4 regions of the Allobranchiibius sp. GilTou38 genome follow, and region 3 is predicted to be linked to each of the others. Evidence: predicted binding sites of a transcription regulator. Region 3 holds the regulator's gene; each other region holds the start of a gene.
What was found. Region 3 encodes LexA, which represses DNA repair genes until DNA is damaged. Its sites were predicted from a motif close to TCGAACANNTGTTCGA; they were not measured.

Region 1: JOB34_RS01175 (HNH endonuclease signature motif containing protein) is a predicted target of LexA. The motif match lies at 1,571-1,586, and genes of this name have one in related genera.
Region 2: JOB34_RS08240 (HNH endonuclease signature motif containing protein) is a predicted target of LexA. The motif match lies at 2,439-2,454, and genes of this name have one in related genera.
Region 4: JOB34_RS05100 (HNH endonuclease signature motif containing protein) is a predicted target of LexA. The motif match lies at 2,131-2,146, and genes of this name have one in related genera.

Annotation. Positions count from the first base shown of each region.
Region 1 covers NZ_JAGEKN010000003.1:139,897-143,817, forward strand. Annotated here, with positions in the region: gene JOB34_RS17980 (LuxR C-terminal-related transcriptional regulator) at 1-695, shown strand, start outside; gene JOB34_RS01170 (DinB family protein) at 734-1,510, shown strand; gene JOB34_RS01175 (HNH endonuclease signature motif containing protein) at 1,729-2,991, shown strand; gene JOB34_RS01180 (DivIVA domain-containing protein) at 3,035-3,604, opposite strand; gene galE (UDP-glucose 4-epimerase GalE) at 3,680-3,921, shown strand, end outside.
Region 2 covers NZ_JAGEKN010000006.1:656,114-660,034, forward strand. Annotated here, with positions in the region: gene JOB34_RS08225 (dihydrofolate reductase family protein) at 1-475, shown strand, start outside; gene JOB34_RS08230 (hypothetical protein) at 544-954, opposite strand; gene JOB34_RS18095 (alpha/beta fold hydrolase) at 1,052-2,230, opposite strand; gene JOB34_RS08240 (HNH endonuclease signature motif containing protein) at 2,505-3,921, shown strand, end outside.
Region 3 covers NZ_JAGEKN010000001.1:17,765-21,685, reverse strand. Annotated here, with positions in the region: gene JOB34_RS00080 (vitamin B12-dependent ribonucleotide reductase) at 1-453, opposite strand, end outside; gene nrdR (transcriptional regulator NrdR) at 578-1,087, opposite strand; gene JOB34_RS00070 (hypothetical protein) at 1,429-1,866, opposite strand; gene lexA (transcriptional repressor LexA) at 2,173-2,901, shown strand; gene JOB34_RS00060 (NAD-dependent protein deacetylase) at 2,926-3,825, opposite strand.
Region 4 covers NZ_JAGEKN010000005.1:337,294-341,214, reverse strand. Annotated here, with positions in the region: gene JOB34_RS05105 (DUF4118 domain-containing protein) at 1-659, shown strand, start outside; gene JOB34_RS05100 (HNH endonuclease signature motif containing protein) at 670-2,085, opposite strand; gene JOB34_RS05095 (cupin domain-containing protein) at 2,404-2,820, shown strand; gene JOB34_RS05090 (aldo/keto reductase) at 2,882-3,760, shown strand; gene JOB34_RS05085 (gamma-glutamyltransferase family protein) at 3,788-3,921, opposite strand, start outside.

The sequences.
Region 1 (3,921 bases), on a different contig from region 3:
TCACCGATGAACTGCGCGTGACGTTCCGTGCGCAGGGATTGATCTGGGGGGCCCTCGCGATCTACCGCGGCACCGCCGAGCCGCCATTCACGGCGGCCGACGCCCGGGTGGTGTCGGCCGTGCAGTCCCAGATCGCCGACCTGATCCGCGGTGCGGCCTTCAGCCCCCGCCGCACTGGCTCCGACCCGGCGGGCGGGCCGTCCGTCATCATCGTCGACGGCGCCGACCGCGTTGCCAACATCACCGCCGCGGCCGAAGCGCGGATCGAGGACCTCGGCGGCTGGGACAACGGATCCCTTCCCGCGACCGTGCTGGCTGCAACGGCAGCCGCGCGCAGCACGCCGGAGCTCGCGATGACCCGGGCCATGGGCCGCTCGGGCTCCTGGCTGACGGTGCGAGCGACCAGGTTCGCCGCGGGCCCCGCGAACGAGGCGGCTCCACCACCCGATGACGTGGTGGTGACCATCGACGACACCACCGCCGCCGAGATCTGCGCGATGACGCTCGCCGCACGCGGACTCAGCCGTCGCGAGCAGGACGTCGCCGCAATGGTGTTGCAGGGCGCCGCGACGTCGGCCATCGCCGCCGCGCTGCACCTGTCGCCGCACACCGTGCAGGACCACCTGAAGTCGATCTTCGCCAAACTCGGCGTCAACAGCAGGCGCGAGATGGTCAGCAGCCTCGTCGTGCGCTGACCTCTCGGCGGCAACGCACCTCGACGAGGAGAGGCACCATGGCAACGTTCACCAGCTCCGACCTCCTGCACGGTGCCGAGTTCACCGATGTGGACCTCGGCGGCGCCCGCTTCGTCCGGACGGACTTCTCCGGTGTCACGATGCGCGCGGTCGACGTGCAAGGCACGGACATCGACGCTCCGTGGCTGTCGGCAGCGGACGGCGGGTTGCTGATCAACGGAGTCGACGTCGTCGCATTCGTCGAGGCCGAGCTCGACCGCCGCTTCCCGGGGCGGGCGCAACGGCGGGCTGCCACTCCCGACGGCCTGCGCGCGGCATGGGGTGCGCTGGAGGCGACCTGGGCCGCCACGGGCCAGCGGGTCGCGTCGATGCCGAGGGGCACTGTCGACGTCTCGGTGGCGGGCGAATGGTCGTACGCGCAGACCCTTCGGCATCTGATCATGGCGACCGACACCTGGCTGGGTCGCGCGATCCTGGGCTTGGAGCGGCCCTACCACCCGATCGGTCTACCGAACGCCGAATACGAGACCGACGGCTACGACGTGTCCGTTTTCACCGATGCGACCCCGCCGTACGACGAGATCCTCGCCGTGCGGGCGGAGCATGTTGCGATGGTGCGCGATTTCATCGCAGCCCTCACGGCGCAGGATCTTGCCCGGCCGTGCAGGCACCCGTGGGCCCCTGACCGCCCCGTGTCGACGCTCGCCTGTCTGCACACCATCCTCGAAGAGGAATGGGCGCATCATCGCTACGCCGTGCGCGATCTCACGTCGATCACTGGACAGCCGGAAACCGGAATCCCGGCAGACGATTAACCGGGTCGGGGCATTCGATATGAAGGGCGAAGAATACCTGTGGAAATGTCGCGCTGAGATGCGAACAGGTGTATGATCTATGAATGAGGCAGCTTCTCGAAACCACGGCTTATCGGGGCCGGGGCGTGCCGCAGGAATTCGATTCTCCTGGCGCCATGGGAATGCCTCCGGTTGTCGGTGATCTCGACGTCACCCAAGCGTTGAGATGGTGTCGCGAAGTGCTCGCCGCGGCATATTCGCAGGCGAAGATCGACCGCCACCGACTCGATCTCGGCGACCTGGAATCGCAGGCAGCCGAATGTGCGGCCATCGCCAATGCCGCCACCGCGGTACAGACTCTGCGGGTCGCCCAGTACGCAGCAACCGAACGGACGAGTGACTCAGACGGGACCGACATCGAGATCGACCGTGGCATCGGCCACGTCGAGGAGTTCGCCGACACCGACCTCGCACCCGCCATGTGCTGGAGCGAACGGCAGGCCACCGCACGTGTCGGCGACGCGGTCGACGCTGTCACCGTGGCGCCGGCCCTGCTCGATCTGATGGGCGCGGGCGCGATCGACTCCTGGCGGCTGCGCCGGGTCACCGAGATCCTGGCCTACGCGCCCGACCACATCGCGAGCCATGTCGTGGACACCCTCATTGCCCGCGGCGTCACCGGGTGGACCCCGACGCAGATCAGCCGGCGCACCCGCACCCTCCTGACCCGCCTCGACCCGATCGCCGCGGAGACCCAGCACAGCGCTGCCGCGCGTGACGCGGTCGGGGTGTTCGTATCTCCCTCCGCACACACCGGATACACCGATCTGCGCGCGACGCTGGCCACCGAACGCGCGCATACGGCGTACGCCGCGGTCGATGCCCTCGCCCGTGAACTGCACGCAGAGACCACGACCGGTAAGACCCTCGCGCAATGCCGCGCCGACGCCCTCACCGACCTCATCCTCGCCAATGCGCACATCGAGACGACCGTCGTCTTCCAGGTGCCGGTCGACCGCACGCTGGGGAACGGCGAGCTGAGCGCGGTCAGCGCGATCGGGAGTGTCGACGTCGCCGGCGTCGGGACGATCTGCGGCGACACCGTCCGGCGCCTCACGGCCGAGCTCGGCACCCGGATCGCCCGGGTGCTGACCGACCCGACCGCCGGCACGCACCTGGACACCACCACTCGCACCTACTCCCCCACGGTCGCGATCCGCAGGTTCGTCGAGACCAGGGACGAGCACTGCCGCTTCCCCGGCTGCACCGCGCCACCGAAGAACTGCGACACCGACCACGTCATCCCCTGGCCGCGCGGTGAGACGACGCCCTCCAACCTGCAATTGCTGTGCCGCCACCACCATCGTGCAAAACACGAGACGGGTTGGCGGGTGCGCATGAATGACAATGGGGAATGCACCTGGATAAGCCCTACGGGCCGAATCCACGAAACCAAGCCCGAGGCGATGATCGGGGCAGAATCAACTCAGCTGACTGCCTGAATCGAATTTCAGGAATCGACAGCAAACCTCTCATGCGCCTGAATCAACGCAAGATCGGGCGGATGGTGCCGAGCTGGTCCAGGAAGACGTCGACCGCGATGGCGTCGTAACCACCCCGGCCACGCTTGGGCGGGTAGAAGCGCACCGTCTCGATCCGCGGCAGCTCCTCGCCCTTGGCCATCGCGAGCAGCACCTGATCCAGGAACGCGTCCACCTCACCCTCGTCGTACGCGCGGGTGCCGGTGCGTCGGGCGAAGCAGATCTCCCGCACCCAGTCCTGCTGCTTGCCGGTCCACTCGCGGCGACCGCTCCGATTGTCCGTCGACGTGGGTTGCTGTGGGTTCGGCGGAGGCGAGGCCAGGTCGAAGTCGTGCTGCCAGGCCGCGACGTGCGCGAGCAGCGCCTCGACCGCTTCCGGGGTGTAGCCCTCACGCAGCCGGGAGCGGCGCAGCGCGAGCGTCGACACCTGCGGCACGGGCCGCTGTTGGCGCATCAGGATGGCGATCCGGGCGAGCTGCCGGTCGACGTCCTCGACGCTGTATCCACCCCGCTGGCGTGGCAATCGCGCGGCACGGACGGTGTCCACGTGCGTGGACGTCCACGGTGTGTTCATGCTCCCCTCTCCGGCTGTGCTGTGCTCCTCGAGAGCTTCCGACACCCTCGCATGGTGCCCGTAGGATCCCTTGCCATGCGAGTTCTCGTCTCCGGCGGGGCCGGCTACATCGGCTCACACACCGCGGTCAACCTGCTCGCCCACGGCCATGATGTCGTGCTCGCCGACGATTTTGCCAACAGCAAGCCGTCGGCCGTCGACCGCATTGAGCAGGTGAGCGGCCAGCACGTCCCCCTCCACGCGATCGACCTGTGCGACGCCGACAAGACCGACCAGGTGTTCGCCGAGCAGCCGATCGACGCCGTCATCCACTTCGC
Region 2 (3,921 bases), on a different contig from region 3:
GGTCTTCGACGTGCTGCGCGCCTGGGCGGACGTCGTCCTCATCGGGCGCGGAACGTATGCAGCAGAGCAATATTCGGCGCTGACCACCCCGGGACACCTGGCGTCCTTCCGCACCGGCCCCGCACCCCACCCGGACCTCGCCGTGCTGACGTCCACTCAGCTCTCAGCGCAGCCCGCGACGCCGGAGCGCGGAGCCGTCTACTCCGTGTCGGGCGCGTTCGACGAGGTGCTCGCCCGGTTCCGACGGGACCGGATGACACGAGTGCTCTGCGAAGGCGGTCCGCACCTGGCGAGCTCGATGCTCGAGCACGGGCTCGTCGATGAGATCTGCACGACGACGACGCCGATGACGCTGTCCGGCAGCGCGATCCGCACGCTGTCCGGCCCCGCCCACCGGTCCGACCTGGAACTGCTGTCGCTGGTGGAGCAGGACTCCACGCTCATCGCCCGCTGGGAGGTCGGGAGCGCAGGGTGACACGGCGCCGTAGACACGACGAAGCCCGCGGCCGATGGCCGCGGGCGACGTGTGTCAGGTGAGGACGCTCAGCCGATCGACTCCGGTTCGTTGCTGAGGTCGACCTTGGCGACCGCCTGCTGGCCCTTGTCGGCCAGGTAGGACTCCGCGGCGACGTAGGCGCCACCGAGGGCGAGCGCGGCGGGCACCCGGCCGAGCGGCAGGAGCCGCGCGAGACCGATGACCGGCACCGACGCGAGGCCGACGATCAGGCTGGGCAGAGCGATCTTGGCGAGCTGCTCCTGCGCGGGCGGGATCGGCAGCCCCTTGGTCGAGACCGTGAACGCACGGGGGCTCGACGGGTCCTGCACGATCGTCGCGGCGTACGCGCCGCCGACCAGCGCCACGGACAGCAGCCGCCGCTTGGGAAGCGCGCTCGGCAGCAGAACACCGAGGGCGAGTGCTGCGGCGGGGCCGGCGGAGAACGGGTTGACCTTCACGTGGCTTCACTCCTGGTGCTCGGGGTCATGCGAGATGAACCGACTCTACTCACAGACGCGAGACCCCGGCCCGGGTCGACCATCAGGAGCAGCCGCGCTATTCGTCGTCGGCGCCTCGCCCGGACTCGGCCACCCGCGTCCGCACGAAGGTCTCGACCACGGAGCGCCACCGCTGCGGGTCGACGTTCCACTCCCGACAGTGCAGCGCGGTGTGCCAGGTCTCGAGCTGGATGACGTCGGGTCGGGCCTCGGCCAGGTCGCGCGAGGGCTCGTAGGGCACGAAGTCGTCGTCCACGGAGTGGATCAGCAGGGTCGGCACCCTCAGTTCGTCGGCCCGCGCGATCCAGTCGGTGTGCGGGATCGACAGCGGCATGCTGACCCCACCGAACGACTTGCTCCACGACTGACCGACGAGGCGCTGGGCGGCGTGGCTGAGCGCGAGCGGCAGACGGTGCGCGGCCGCATGGGAGTCGATGACCTGCCGCCAGCTCACCACCGGGGCGTCGAGGACGACCCCGACCACTTTGTCGGCGTACGCCGACTGGTCCAGTAGCTGCAGCACGATCGCGCCGCCCATCGACCACCCGAAGAGCACGATGCGCTGCGCGCCGCGCTCGACGGCGTACGCGAGCGAGGCTTCGATGTCGCGCCATTCGGACAGTCCCAGGTGGTAGCGACCGTCGGCGTTGGGCGGGGTGTCGACGTCGTTGCGGTAGCCGGGCACCAGGATCGCGAGACCGAGGTCGTGCAGCAGGGGTACGGCGCGCAGCGCCTCGGCGCGGAACGCACCGCGACCGTGCACGAGGACCGCCCACACGTCGTCCTGCGGCTGCGCCGGCTCGCTCACCCACCCGGGCATGGTGCCGAGCGCGCCGTCGTACGTCATGTCCTCCAGCTGCGTGCCGTCCTCGACCGACGGCGCGGGGTAGAAATAGCTGCTGAGCCGGGCCGGGCCGGGGGTGGGCTGCCCGAAGTCGACCGCCAGCACCTCGCGGGTCACCGATTCGTCGTCCTCGTGCAGGATCTGTCCGATCCGCGCATGGCCCGAGAACGACTGCCAATACAGGCTGTAGCGCCCCGGTGAGGTCGAGGCCGGCGTACGTCGGAGGGTGATGGTGTCGGCGTCGACGGCGAGCACCGTCTCGTCCTCGGCCACCGTCTTGGCAGGTGTCAAGATCTGGCGGACGAAGTAGCCGCCGAGCCCCATGAGCGAGGCCCCGGCGAGGGTGACCCCCACGGCCCCGGCGGTCGCTGTCCTTCGGATGACGTGGCTCACGGCGTCATCGTGCCAGGTCGGCGCTGTCGGCAGCGACACGGCGTGGAGCCGTGCACGTGAGGCAACGAGAACGACGGCTGTGGGTCGCGTCCACCCTGTGGCTGTTGGGTGTGGACAAGTCCGTTTGCGACTGAGAGATGTGGATGACCATTGCTCGAATCATACTGTCGAATATGAGAATTCGTCCTATTTGCTCTTGCGGGCGGCTTCGAACGCGCGTACGATAGGAAGCAGATCGCAAAGCCGCCAGGTGACTGGGAGGAGGTGGGCGCGGATGAGTGTCGAGGGGATCTCACGGGTGCCTGATGCGCCACTTGCCGCCTGCCCGCCGGTGGTGCCAGCCGGTCCGGGTGCTGCGGCCGGGTTGCTGGCCGACCTGGGGGTGCTCGCCTCCCGACTGGAGGACTGGTCCGGTGCTTTGTATCAGCTCGGCGAGGCCCAGTTGGGTGGGTTCGTGGCCACGATGGTGGGTCTGGCGACCCGTGCGGAGTCGTTGGCGGCGGTGGCCACCACGGAGGCGGTCACCCGCGGCACTGTGGCCAACTCGACTGCGACTGACGCGGGCGGGTGGGTTGCCGCGTGCGTCACCGAAGCGGGTTCTGCCGGGTCACTTGGCGGTGGCGCCGAGGGGTGTGCGCCGAGCGCGATCGTCGCCGAACCGGCCATCTGCCGTCGGATCGGGGTGGTCGCGACCGGGTGCGCCGACCCGCGGAACCGGGTCGTGGCCGATGCGTTGGCCGCCGGCGCGGTCACAGTGCACTGCGCGCGAGTCGCGTTACGGGAGGTCCCCAAGGTGCTGCCGGTGATCCCCGGCGCGGACCGGGAAGAGCTGCTGTCCTGGTACCTCGCGCTCTCGCACACCGGGACCCGCACACTGCGAGACCTGTCCGCGCGGATCATCGGCCGCTTCGCCCCCGAAGTCCTCATCGCACAGGAAGAACACCAGCAGGCCTGTGAAACGCTGACCTGGACCGACCTTCCCAACGGACTCACCCGGCTCACCGCCGACCTGTCCGGCGGTCACGCCGCCGTCATCAAACACGCCATCCAAGCCCTGTCCGCACCAGCACCCGCAGCATGCACTGGCCCGAACACCGCTGACACGTCTGTGGACTCGACGGTTGATGTGGTGCCGGAGCGGGACATCCGCACCCCCGGTAAGCGCCGCGCGGACGCCCTGATGGAACTGGCCAACACCGCGGCCCGGCTGTTGGACGGGGACCGCTCCCACAGCAACGGCACCATCGGCGGCTCCGCCAGGATCATCGTCACCCTGGACCACCAGACCCTCCTCGACCAGCTCACCGCCGTCGGACGACTAGGCAGTGGCCACCAGGGTGGCCCACCCGGCCACCTACCCGGCGTGGGCCGCACGATCAACGGCGATCTGCTCGGCGCGGGCACCCTGCGACGGCTCGCCTGCGACGCCGACCTGATCCCCGCAGTGCTCGGTGGTGAGTCCGAACCGTTGGACGTCGGGCGCACCAAACGCCTCTTCACCGGAGGGTTGCGTACCGCGATCGTCCATCGCGATGAAGGGTGCACGTTCCCCGGCTGTGATCGACCACCGGACTGGTGCGACGCGAACCTCACCCCACGAAGTTCTCCGCTGCGCTCCGATACTTCGCGGGGACCCCGAGACCACCTTGTCCTGCCCTGGTGGGCCGGCGGCGAAACCAAACTCACCAACG
Region 3 (3,921 bases):
CTGCTGCGGGCTCTTGGTGCCCACGTTGAACCACACCGGGGAGTTGAAGCTGAACACCTGGTGCAGCAGCGCCCAGGTCAGTTCGTGCTCGAAGATCTCCGCGTCCTCGTCGCTCGCGAAGTAGCCGCTGTCGCGCCCGCCCTTGACGTAGGTCAGGACGACACGGTCGATCAGCTGCTTGAGGCTGGTCTCACGCACCGCGGTGCCGAGCGCCCCGCGGAAGTACTTGGTCGTCACGATGGTGGAGGCGTTGAGAGACCAGAAGTCCGGGAAGAGGACACCGCGCTGCTCGAAGATCGTCGCGCCGGTCTTCCAGTTCTGCTGCACGACGTCGCGCTGCTCCCAGGTCACCTCGTCGTACGGGTGGACGCCGGGCGTGGTGAAGATGCGCTCGATGTGCACCCCACGGTCTGCGCGGGCGGCGTCGGCGCGGGCGCCGGTGGTCTCGGTCATGCTGTTCCTCCGTGTGACGTGGTGAGCTGGGCTGCTGATGCGGGTGGTGCTGGTGATGCTGTGGGGCCTTGCGGTACGCGCACGGGTTACTGCTGCAGCACCCGGCGCATGGGATGACCGGGTATCAGTGATCCTCCCCGCCACCACTGACAACGGGGTCGTCGGCGGCGTACGAGGGGCCGAGCACCTGACGCTCGGCGCGAAGCAGCGCGATCGCCGCCTCGAAGTCGCCCAGGTCGTCGAAGGCCTGGTAGACGGAGGCGAATCGCAGGTAGGCGACCTCGTCGAGGGCACGCAACGGGCCGAGGATCGCCAGACCGACGTCGTGGGCGTCGATCTCGGCCAGTCCCTGCATCCGGATGGTCTCCTCCACCTGCTGGGACAGCAGCGCCAGGTCGTCCTCGGAGACCGGGCGGCCCTGGCACGCCTTGCGCACCCCGACGAGCACCTTCTGGCGGCTGAACGGCTCGCTGGCGCCGGACCGCTTCACGACGGTCAGGCTCGTGGTCTCCATGGTGGAGAAGCGCTTGCCGCAGCTGGGGCACTGGCGGCGCCGTTTGATGCAGGTGCCGTCCTCGCTCGAGCGGGAGTCGACGACGCGACTGTCCTCGTGCCGGCAGAACGGGCAGTGCATGCGGTCTCCCTCACCCTCGACGATCGGCTCACACCGATCTCTCGCCGTCCACGCCGTAGCCCCGCCGAACGAGCCGCCCACCTGTGGGTAACTCGTGGACAACCGGGGGATATCCGCGCTGTGCCTTGGGATAACCCGGGTCGACCTGGGGACTACATGTGGACGACTTACATCGATGTAACTACTAGATGTAGGGATCGTATTCCGGTGGAGGGGGTGATGCAACCTTTAGAGACTGCCCGGTTTGCGCGGGGTCGTTCGTGCTGGTCAGAGGGCCGCCGAGGGCGAGACGGAGGCGGTGTCGGCCCTGCTACGGGGCGCCAGAAGGCGCGCGGCCGGACTCAGCGAGGCAGGCGCAGTTGCTCGCCGGCGAACACCTGCAGGGTGTTCAGTCGATTGGCGGCCTGCACCCGCTGCACCGCATTGCCGATCGGCAGCTGGGGGTAGGCGTGGTGGGCGACCGAGGACAGGGTCTGGCCCGACTGGACGACCACGGTGTCGTAGCGCTGCGCGGACCCGCCGCCCACTGCGGCACGGGCTCCCGCCACTCCCCCGACGAGACATAGGAGGAGAGCGCACAGCGTGATCAGCAGGCGACCGCGACGAGTGATGTGCATCGTCGGCGCAGGTGCATCCACGAGCACGGGCAGATCAGGGACCGCGCGCAGGTGGCCGCGACGGATGGACGCGGGCGCCGTACGTCGCGATGCGCCGGGACGACCCGGCAGGGCAGGGGTGGCGGGAGTGACCCAGCTGGGAACAGCGGTGACGGCACTCATGAGATCCTCCGATAACTCGTCGATCGTACGTGTGTGCGATCGATCATCTGTCTGATGTCTAGCACGCGCGTTCGAGAAAATCCAGACACGCCCCGAACAGATGTTTGGAAAGTGTGTCCGACTCTCGTAATCTCGTGCTCACCTGCAGAACTGAAACACCGACCACCGACAGCCCCTGCTCATCAGCTGTGAATCCGCGGAACGACGCCGAATACGGCGACTCATCGGCCCCGGGGGCGCAGCCGCACGGACACCTGGGGCGGGCGGTGACAGCACGATCCACTCGGAGAGGGACGGACGAAGACCATGGCCAAGGTGCACCAGATGCCCGAGCGCGACGACGACGGTTTGACCACCCGACAGCGGCGCGTGCTGGAGGTCATCCGCAACTCCGTGGACCGGCGCGGTTACCCGCCGAGCCTGCGGGAGATCGGCGAGGCCGTCGGCCTGACCAGCCCCAGCTCCGTCGCTCACCAGCTGTCGATGCTCGAGCGCAAGGGCTACCTGCGCCGCGACCCTAACCGGCCGCGCGCCATCGAGGTCATCTCACCGGACCAGGACAAGGACCAGCGCGGCTACCGGGGCGGGTCCAGCGTCACCAACGCGCCGGACGGTGACCTGAGCGTCGAGGACGAGACCGGCATCGGCGACCGGCGACCCAGTGCGTCGTACGTCCCGGTCGTCGGACGGATCGCCGCGGGCGGTCCGATCCTGGCCGACGAGGTCGTCGAGGACGTCTTCCCGCTGCCCAAGCAGATCGTCGGCGAGGGCGACCTCTTCCTGCTGAAGGTCGTCGGAGACTCGATGATCGACGCCGCGATCTGCGACGGCGACTGGGTCGTGGTGCGTCAGCAACCGACCGCGACCAACGGCGACATCGTCGCGGCGATGCTCGACAACGAGGCGACCGTCAAGACCTTCAAGCGCACCGGGGGCAAGGTCTGGCTGATGCCGCACAACACGGCGTACGACCCGATCGACGGCGACGACGCCGTGGTGCTGGGCAAGGTCACGGCGGTGCTGCGCAGGGTCTGAGCGACCCCGGGCGCCCGGCGCTCCTCAGGCGCGCTGGGCGCCCGGTGCGCCCACGGCCGGCGCTCCCAGTCGGTCCGCCAGCGCCGTCAGGGTGCTGCCCAGCGGCGCCTCGATCTTCAGGTCGGTCTCGCCGTCCCCGCGGGTCCATCCGTCGTTGATCACGATCACGGGCACGCCGATGCGGGCGGCGCGGCGCACGAACCGGTAACCGGACATCACCGCGAGCGACGACCCCAGGACCAGCAGCGCCGACGCCTCCTCGACGAGGCCGAAGCACTGCTCCACCAACGGTTTCGGCACTGATTCGCCGAACATCACGACGTCCGGTTTCAGCAGGTCCGAACCGCACACCGGACAGTCGGCCGTGACGAACGCGCGCACGATCGCCTCGGGCAGCGCGACGTCGCCGTCGGGCCGGACCGCGCCTCCGATCGCGCGGTCGAATCCGGGGTTGGCGTCGCGCAACCAGTCGTCCATGTCATCGCGGCGATGCGTGCTCGAGCAGGCCATGCAGACCACCCGCTCCAGGTTGCCGTGCAGCTCGAGCACCTCGCTCGCGCCGGCCGCCTGATGTAGCCCATCGACGTTCTGGGTGATGACGCTCGTCAGGGTGCCGGCGGCGAGCAGCCTGGCGACCGCGCGGTGGCCGTCATTCGGTCGGGCAGCCGCAAAGCGTGGCCACCCGACGTAGGAACGTGCCCAATACCGCTGCCGCGCTTCATGACTGGCGCGTAGCTCGGACACTGTCATCGGCTGCACCCGACGTACGCCGCGGGCGTCACGGTAACTCGGCAGACCCGATTCGGTGGACAGGCCGGCTCCGGTCAGGGCGACCAGCCCGCCATCCGCCAGGTAGCTCGCCAGTCCGTCCCACTGATCCGGGCGCACTCCCTCGGGCACCGGGGAGACCGCGGACTCGAGCACGTCATCAGTGTCGCACCGGCCCCGTGGCCCCGTGGGTGCGCGGGTGGCCACTGCGACGCAGGGCTGGTGCAGAACGAAAGCACGAAGATGGGTTCC
Region 4 (3,921 bases), on a different contig from region 3:
CGGTCATCGCGGTCCTCGTGCTCGTGCTCTGGGTGGTCGCAGCCGCCGCCACTGCCGACCGGCTGGCCGCGCTGATCGCCGCCGTGTCCGGAGGCGTCTGGTTCGACTTCTTCCTCGCCCGGCCCTACCACCAGTTCGCGATCGCCGACACGGCTCACGTCGTCGCGACGGTGCTGCTCGTGCTGATCGGCATCGCCGTCGCCGAGCTCGCGCTCTGGGGCCACCGTCAGCAGGCCGGAGCCGCGCGCCGTTCGGGTTATCTGGACGGGCTGTTGGCGAGTGCCGCGGCGATCAGGGACGGCAGCGCGCCCACCCGGGCGGTCACCGAGATCGCCGCTCAGCAGATCGCCGACACCCTGAACGTCGAGCGGTCCACCTTCGTCGACGGCCCGATCCGCGATGCGCGGATCGCCGTCCTGGAGCAGGACGGCACGGTGGTCCGGGGCGGTCGCCGGGTCGACGTGACCCGGATCGGGCTGCCCACCGACGAGTACGTCGCCATCCCGGTGCAGCGGGGACAGGCGGTCCTCGGCTACTTCCGGGTGTCGTCCGCGACCCATGTGCGGCATCCGAGCTCCGAGCAGTGTCGGGTCGCGGTCCTGCTCGCCGATCAGGTGGCCGGCGCGTTCGGAACGGCGAGCTCGGTGAGCACGGACTAGGCCCCGCGAGTCATGCGGCCGGTCTCTGTCCGGGTCGGCTGGGCATCAGTCCGGGGGTGAGGTCCCAGGTGACACCGGTGGTGGTGACCTGGGCGGTGAGCAGGTCGCGGTGCACGATGGTGTGGTGGCGGGCGCACAGTAAGGCTGCGTTGGTCAGTGTTGTCTGTCCGCCGGCCCACCAGGGCCTCACATGGTGGGCATCGCACCAGTCGGGTGGTCGGTCGCAGCCGGGGAAGGTGCAGTGCTGATCCCGGTGAATGATCGCGGTGCGTAAGCCGCCGGTAAAGAGGCGTTTCGCTCGCCCGACGTCTAGGAGTTCGGAGTCACCGCCGAGGACTGCGGGGATGAGGTCGGCGTCACAGGCCATCCGTCGTAGGGTGCCGGCGTCCAAGTGGTCCCCGCCGGTGGTACGGCCGATGCCCGGCAGGTACGTCGGGTCGGATTCGCCGTTGGCTGAACCGCATTGGCCGAGTCGGCCCGCGTTGCGAAGGCCCTCGTACAGCGTTGCGTAGTCCATCGTGACCAGGATTTTGGCGGTCCCGCCGAACTCCCCGACAGGTCGCGGTGCGGTGCCGTCCAGCACCCCGGCCGCAGTGTCGACCAACCGCACCAGCGCGTCCGCGCGCCGTTTGGCCGGGGTGCGGGTGTCTCGTTCCAGCGCACCCGTCCCGGTTTCTAGCCGGGCCCCCGCGCTGGTCGGGGACTCTTGTGGCGCAGGCGCAGGCGTGGGTGCGGAGAGGGCACGCAGGGCGTGTTTGACCACGGCGGCGTGCCCGCTCGAGAGTTCGGCGACGAACCTCGTTGACCCGTTGGGCAGGTCGGCCCAGAACACCGACTCGCACTCCTGCTGACGTTCCTCGTCCCGCACGAGCTGCTGCGGGGCGTACTGACCCAGGATCCGGGTGGTCAATTCCCGCAAGGTCCGCCACCCGTGATCGGACAGCGACAGGTACCGCCCGAGCAGGTCATCGCGACCTGCGGTCGGCAGTTGCGGCAGGATTCGGGGCACCTCCCGCAACGCGGCAGCGGCCACCGGCACACTCGCCGACCCGGTCGCGAGGGCCTCGGCCACGACTCGGTTGCGCGGATCGGCGCAGTCCACGCCCACCGTCCCGACCCGGCGCACCACGACCGGGTCCACACCAGCCGCTTGCCGGGCCACCCACGCCGGAGCACCCGTCGCGGTGGAGTTCACCACGGTCCCGCGGCTCAGTGCGTCCGCGGTCGCCAGAGCCGCGACGTTCTCCATCCGGGCGCCCATCCGCAGCATGCCCCCGACGACCTCGCCCAGTGCCGCTTCGTCCAACTGCCACAGGGCGCCCGGCCACTCCTGCAACGCAGCAGTGAACTCCGCCATGAGGGCCATCAACCGAGCGCCCGTGCCAGGCGCTGCGGGACCATGAATGTCGGTCGTCGACTGCGCCATGGCCCTCCTACGCTGGTGACGGCACCCCTTGCCATCTACTGTGAATCATACGCGTGTTCGATATCGATGGCAAGGGCAAATACGATCAAAGATGCTGCGAATGTTAGTTATTCGCCAGAGGTATGCATCACCAACCTCTTCTCGTCGGGCGTGTGAGGGGCCTCAGCCGAAGCCCACGCGGCGATCGGTGCCCAGATGGTGCAGCGGCCGCCCGGTAGTGCGTTCTGCAGGGTGATCAGGACCGGTCGCCGATCCTGGTGGTGTCCGGGACAGTGGTGGGGTGAGCACACCGACCAGCACCACGACACGGAGACACTCGTGAACAAGAACCCCCGCACCGCGACCGTCAAGACGCCCGCGCAGAACTTCACCGGCGACGTGTGGATGAATCCGCTCTTCGACGGCGACGGCACGTCCCGGTTGGTCTGTGGACACGTGCGTTTCACCCCGGGGGCGCGCACCAACTGGCACTCCCACTCCAACGGGCAGCTGCTCGTGTGCACCGACGGCGTCGGGCTGGTCGGCACCCGCGACGGGCGCGCGGTCCTGCTCCATGCGGGGGAGAGCGTGTGGACCCCGGCCGGCGAAGAGCACTTCCACGGCGGCACCGCCGATCAGATGATGTGCCACTACGCGATCCTCGACGGCAGCGGCGAGGCCGACGCGACGACGTGGTTGGAGCCGGTCACCGACGAGCAGTACGCCGCGGCCGAGGCCGCCGCGAGCACGAACTGACCAAAGTCGCGCGCGCCGTTGAAGGCGTGACCCGATGGCATTCCGATCAAGGAGAAAGACAATGCAGGAGCTGACCCTGAACAACGACGTACGGATGCCCGCGATCGGGCTCGGTGTGTTCCAGACGCCCGCCGACGAGACGCGCAGCGCGGTCGCCGCGGCGCTGTCGACGGGATACCGCCATATCGACACCGCGGCGGCGTACGGCAACGAACGCGAGGTCGGAGAGGCGATCCGTGACTCCGGCCTCGCACGCGACGACGTCTTCGTTGAGACCAAGGTGTGGATCAGCGACTACGGGTACGACGAGACGCTGCACGCGTTCGACAAGAGCGCCGGCAAGCTCGGCGTGGAGCAGATCGATCTGCTGATCCTGCACCAGGCGCTCCCTTCGGATTTCGAGAAGACCCAGCAGGCGTACCGCGCCCTCGAGAAGCTGCTGGCCGACGGCAGGGTGCGCTCGATCGGGGTCAGCAACTTCATGGTCGAGCACCTCACCGCGCTCCTGGAGAAGGCCGCCGTGGTGCCCGCGGTGAACCAGATCGAACTACACCCCTACTTCCAGCAGCGGGAGGTCCACGCGTTCGGCGCGCAGCACGGAATCCTCACCCAGGCCTGGTCGCCGATCGGCGGGATCACGTTCTACCGGGACGGCCAGCACACCAGCACCCTGCAGGACCCGGTGATCGGTGACATCGCGCGAGCGCACGACAGATCGCCTGCACAGGTGATGCTGCGCTGGCACCTGCAGGCGGGTCGCTCGGTGATCCCGAAGTCGACCAAGCCGCAACGTATCGCTGAGAACTTCGATGTCTTCGACTTCGAGCTCGGCGGCGACCAGGTGGACGCCATCGACGCCCTGGACACCGATCGGCGCGGCGGTCCCGAGCCGACCGCCATCACGCTGCAGAGCTTCGGCCGCGACATCCCCGAGGCTTGACCGGCCCGTTGTTGCGCCCGGACGCCGTCACCGTCCGACGGCGTACCCCTGCATGCCGCGGGGGTTGGCGCCGGCGCGCAGCACTCCCGTGGCGGGGTCGCGGGTGACGGCGCACAGCCGTCCCTCGCTCCACGCGGGTCCGAGCTGTACGCCGTGACCGC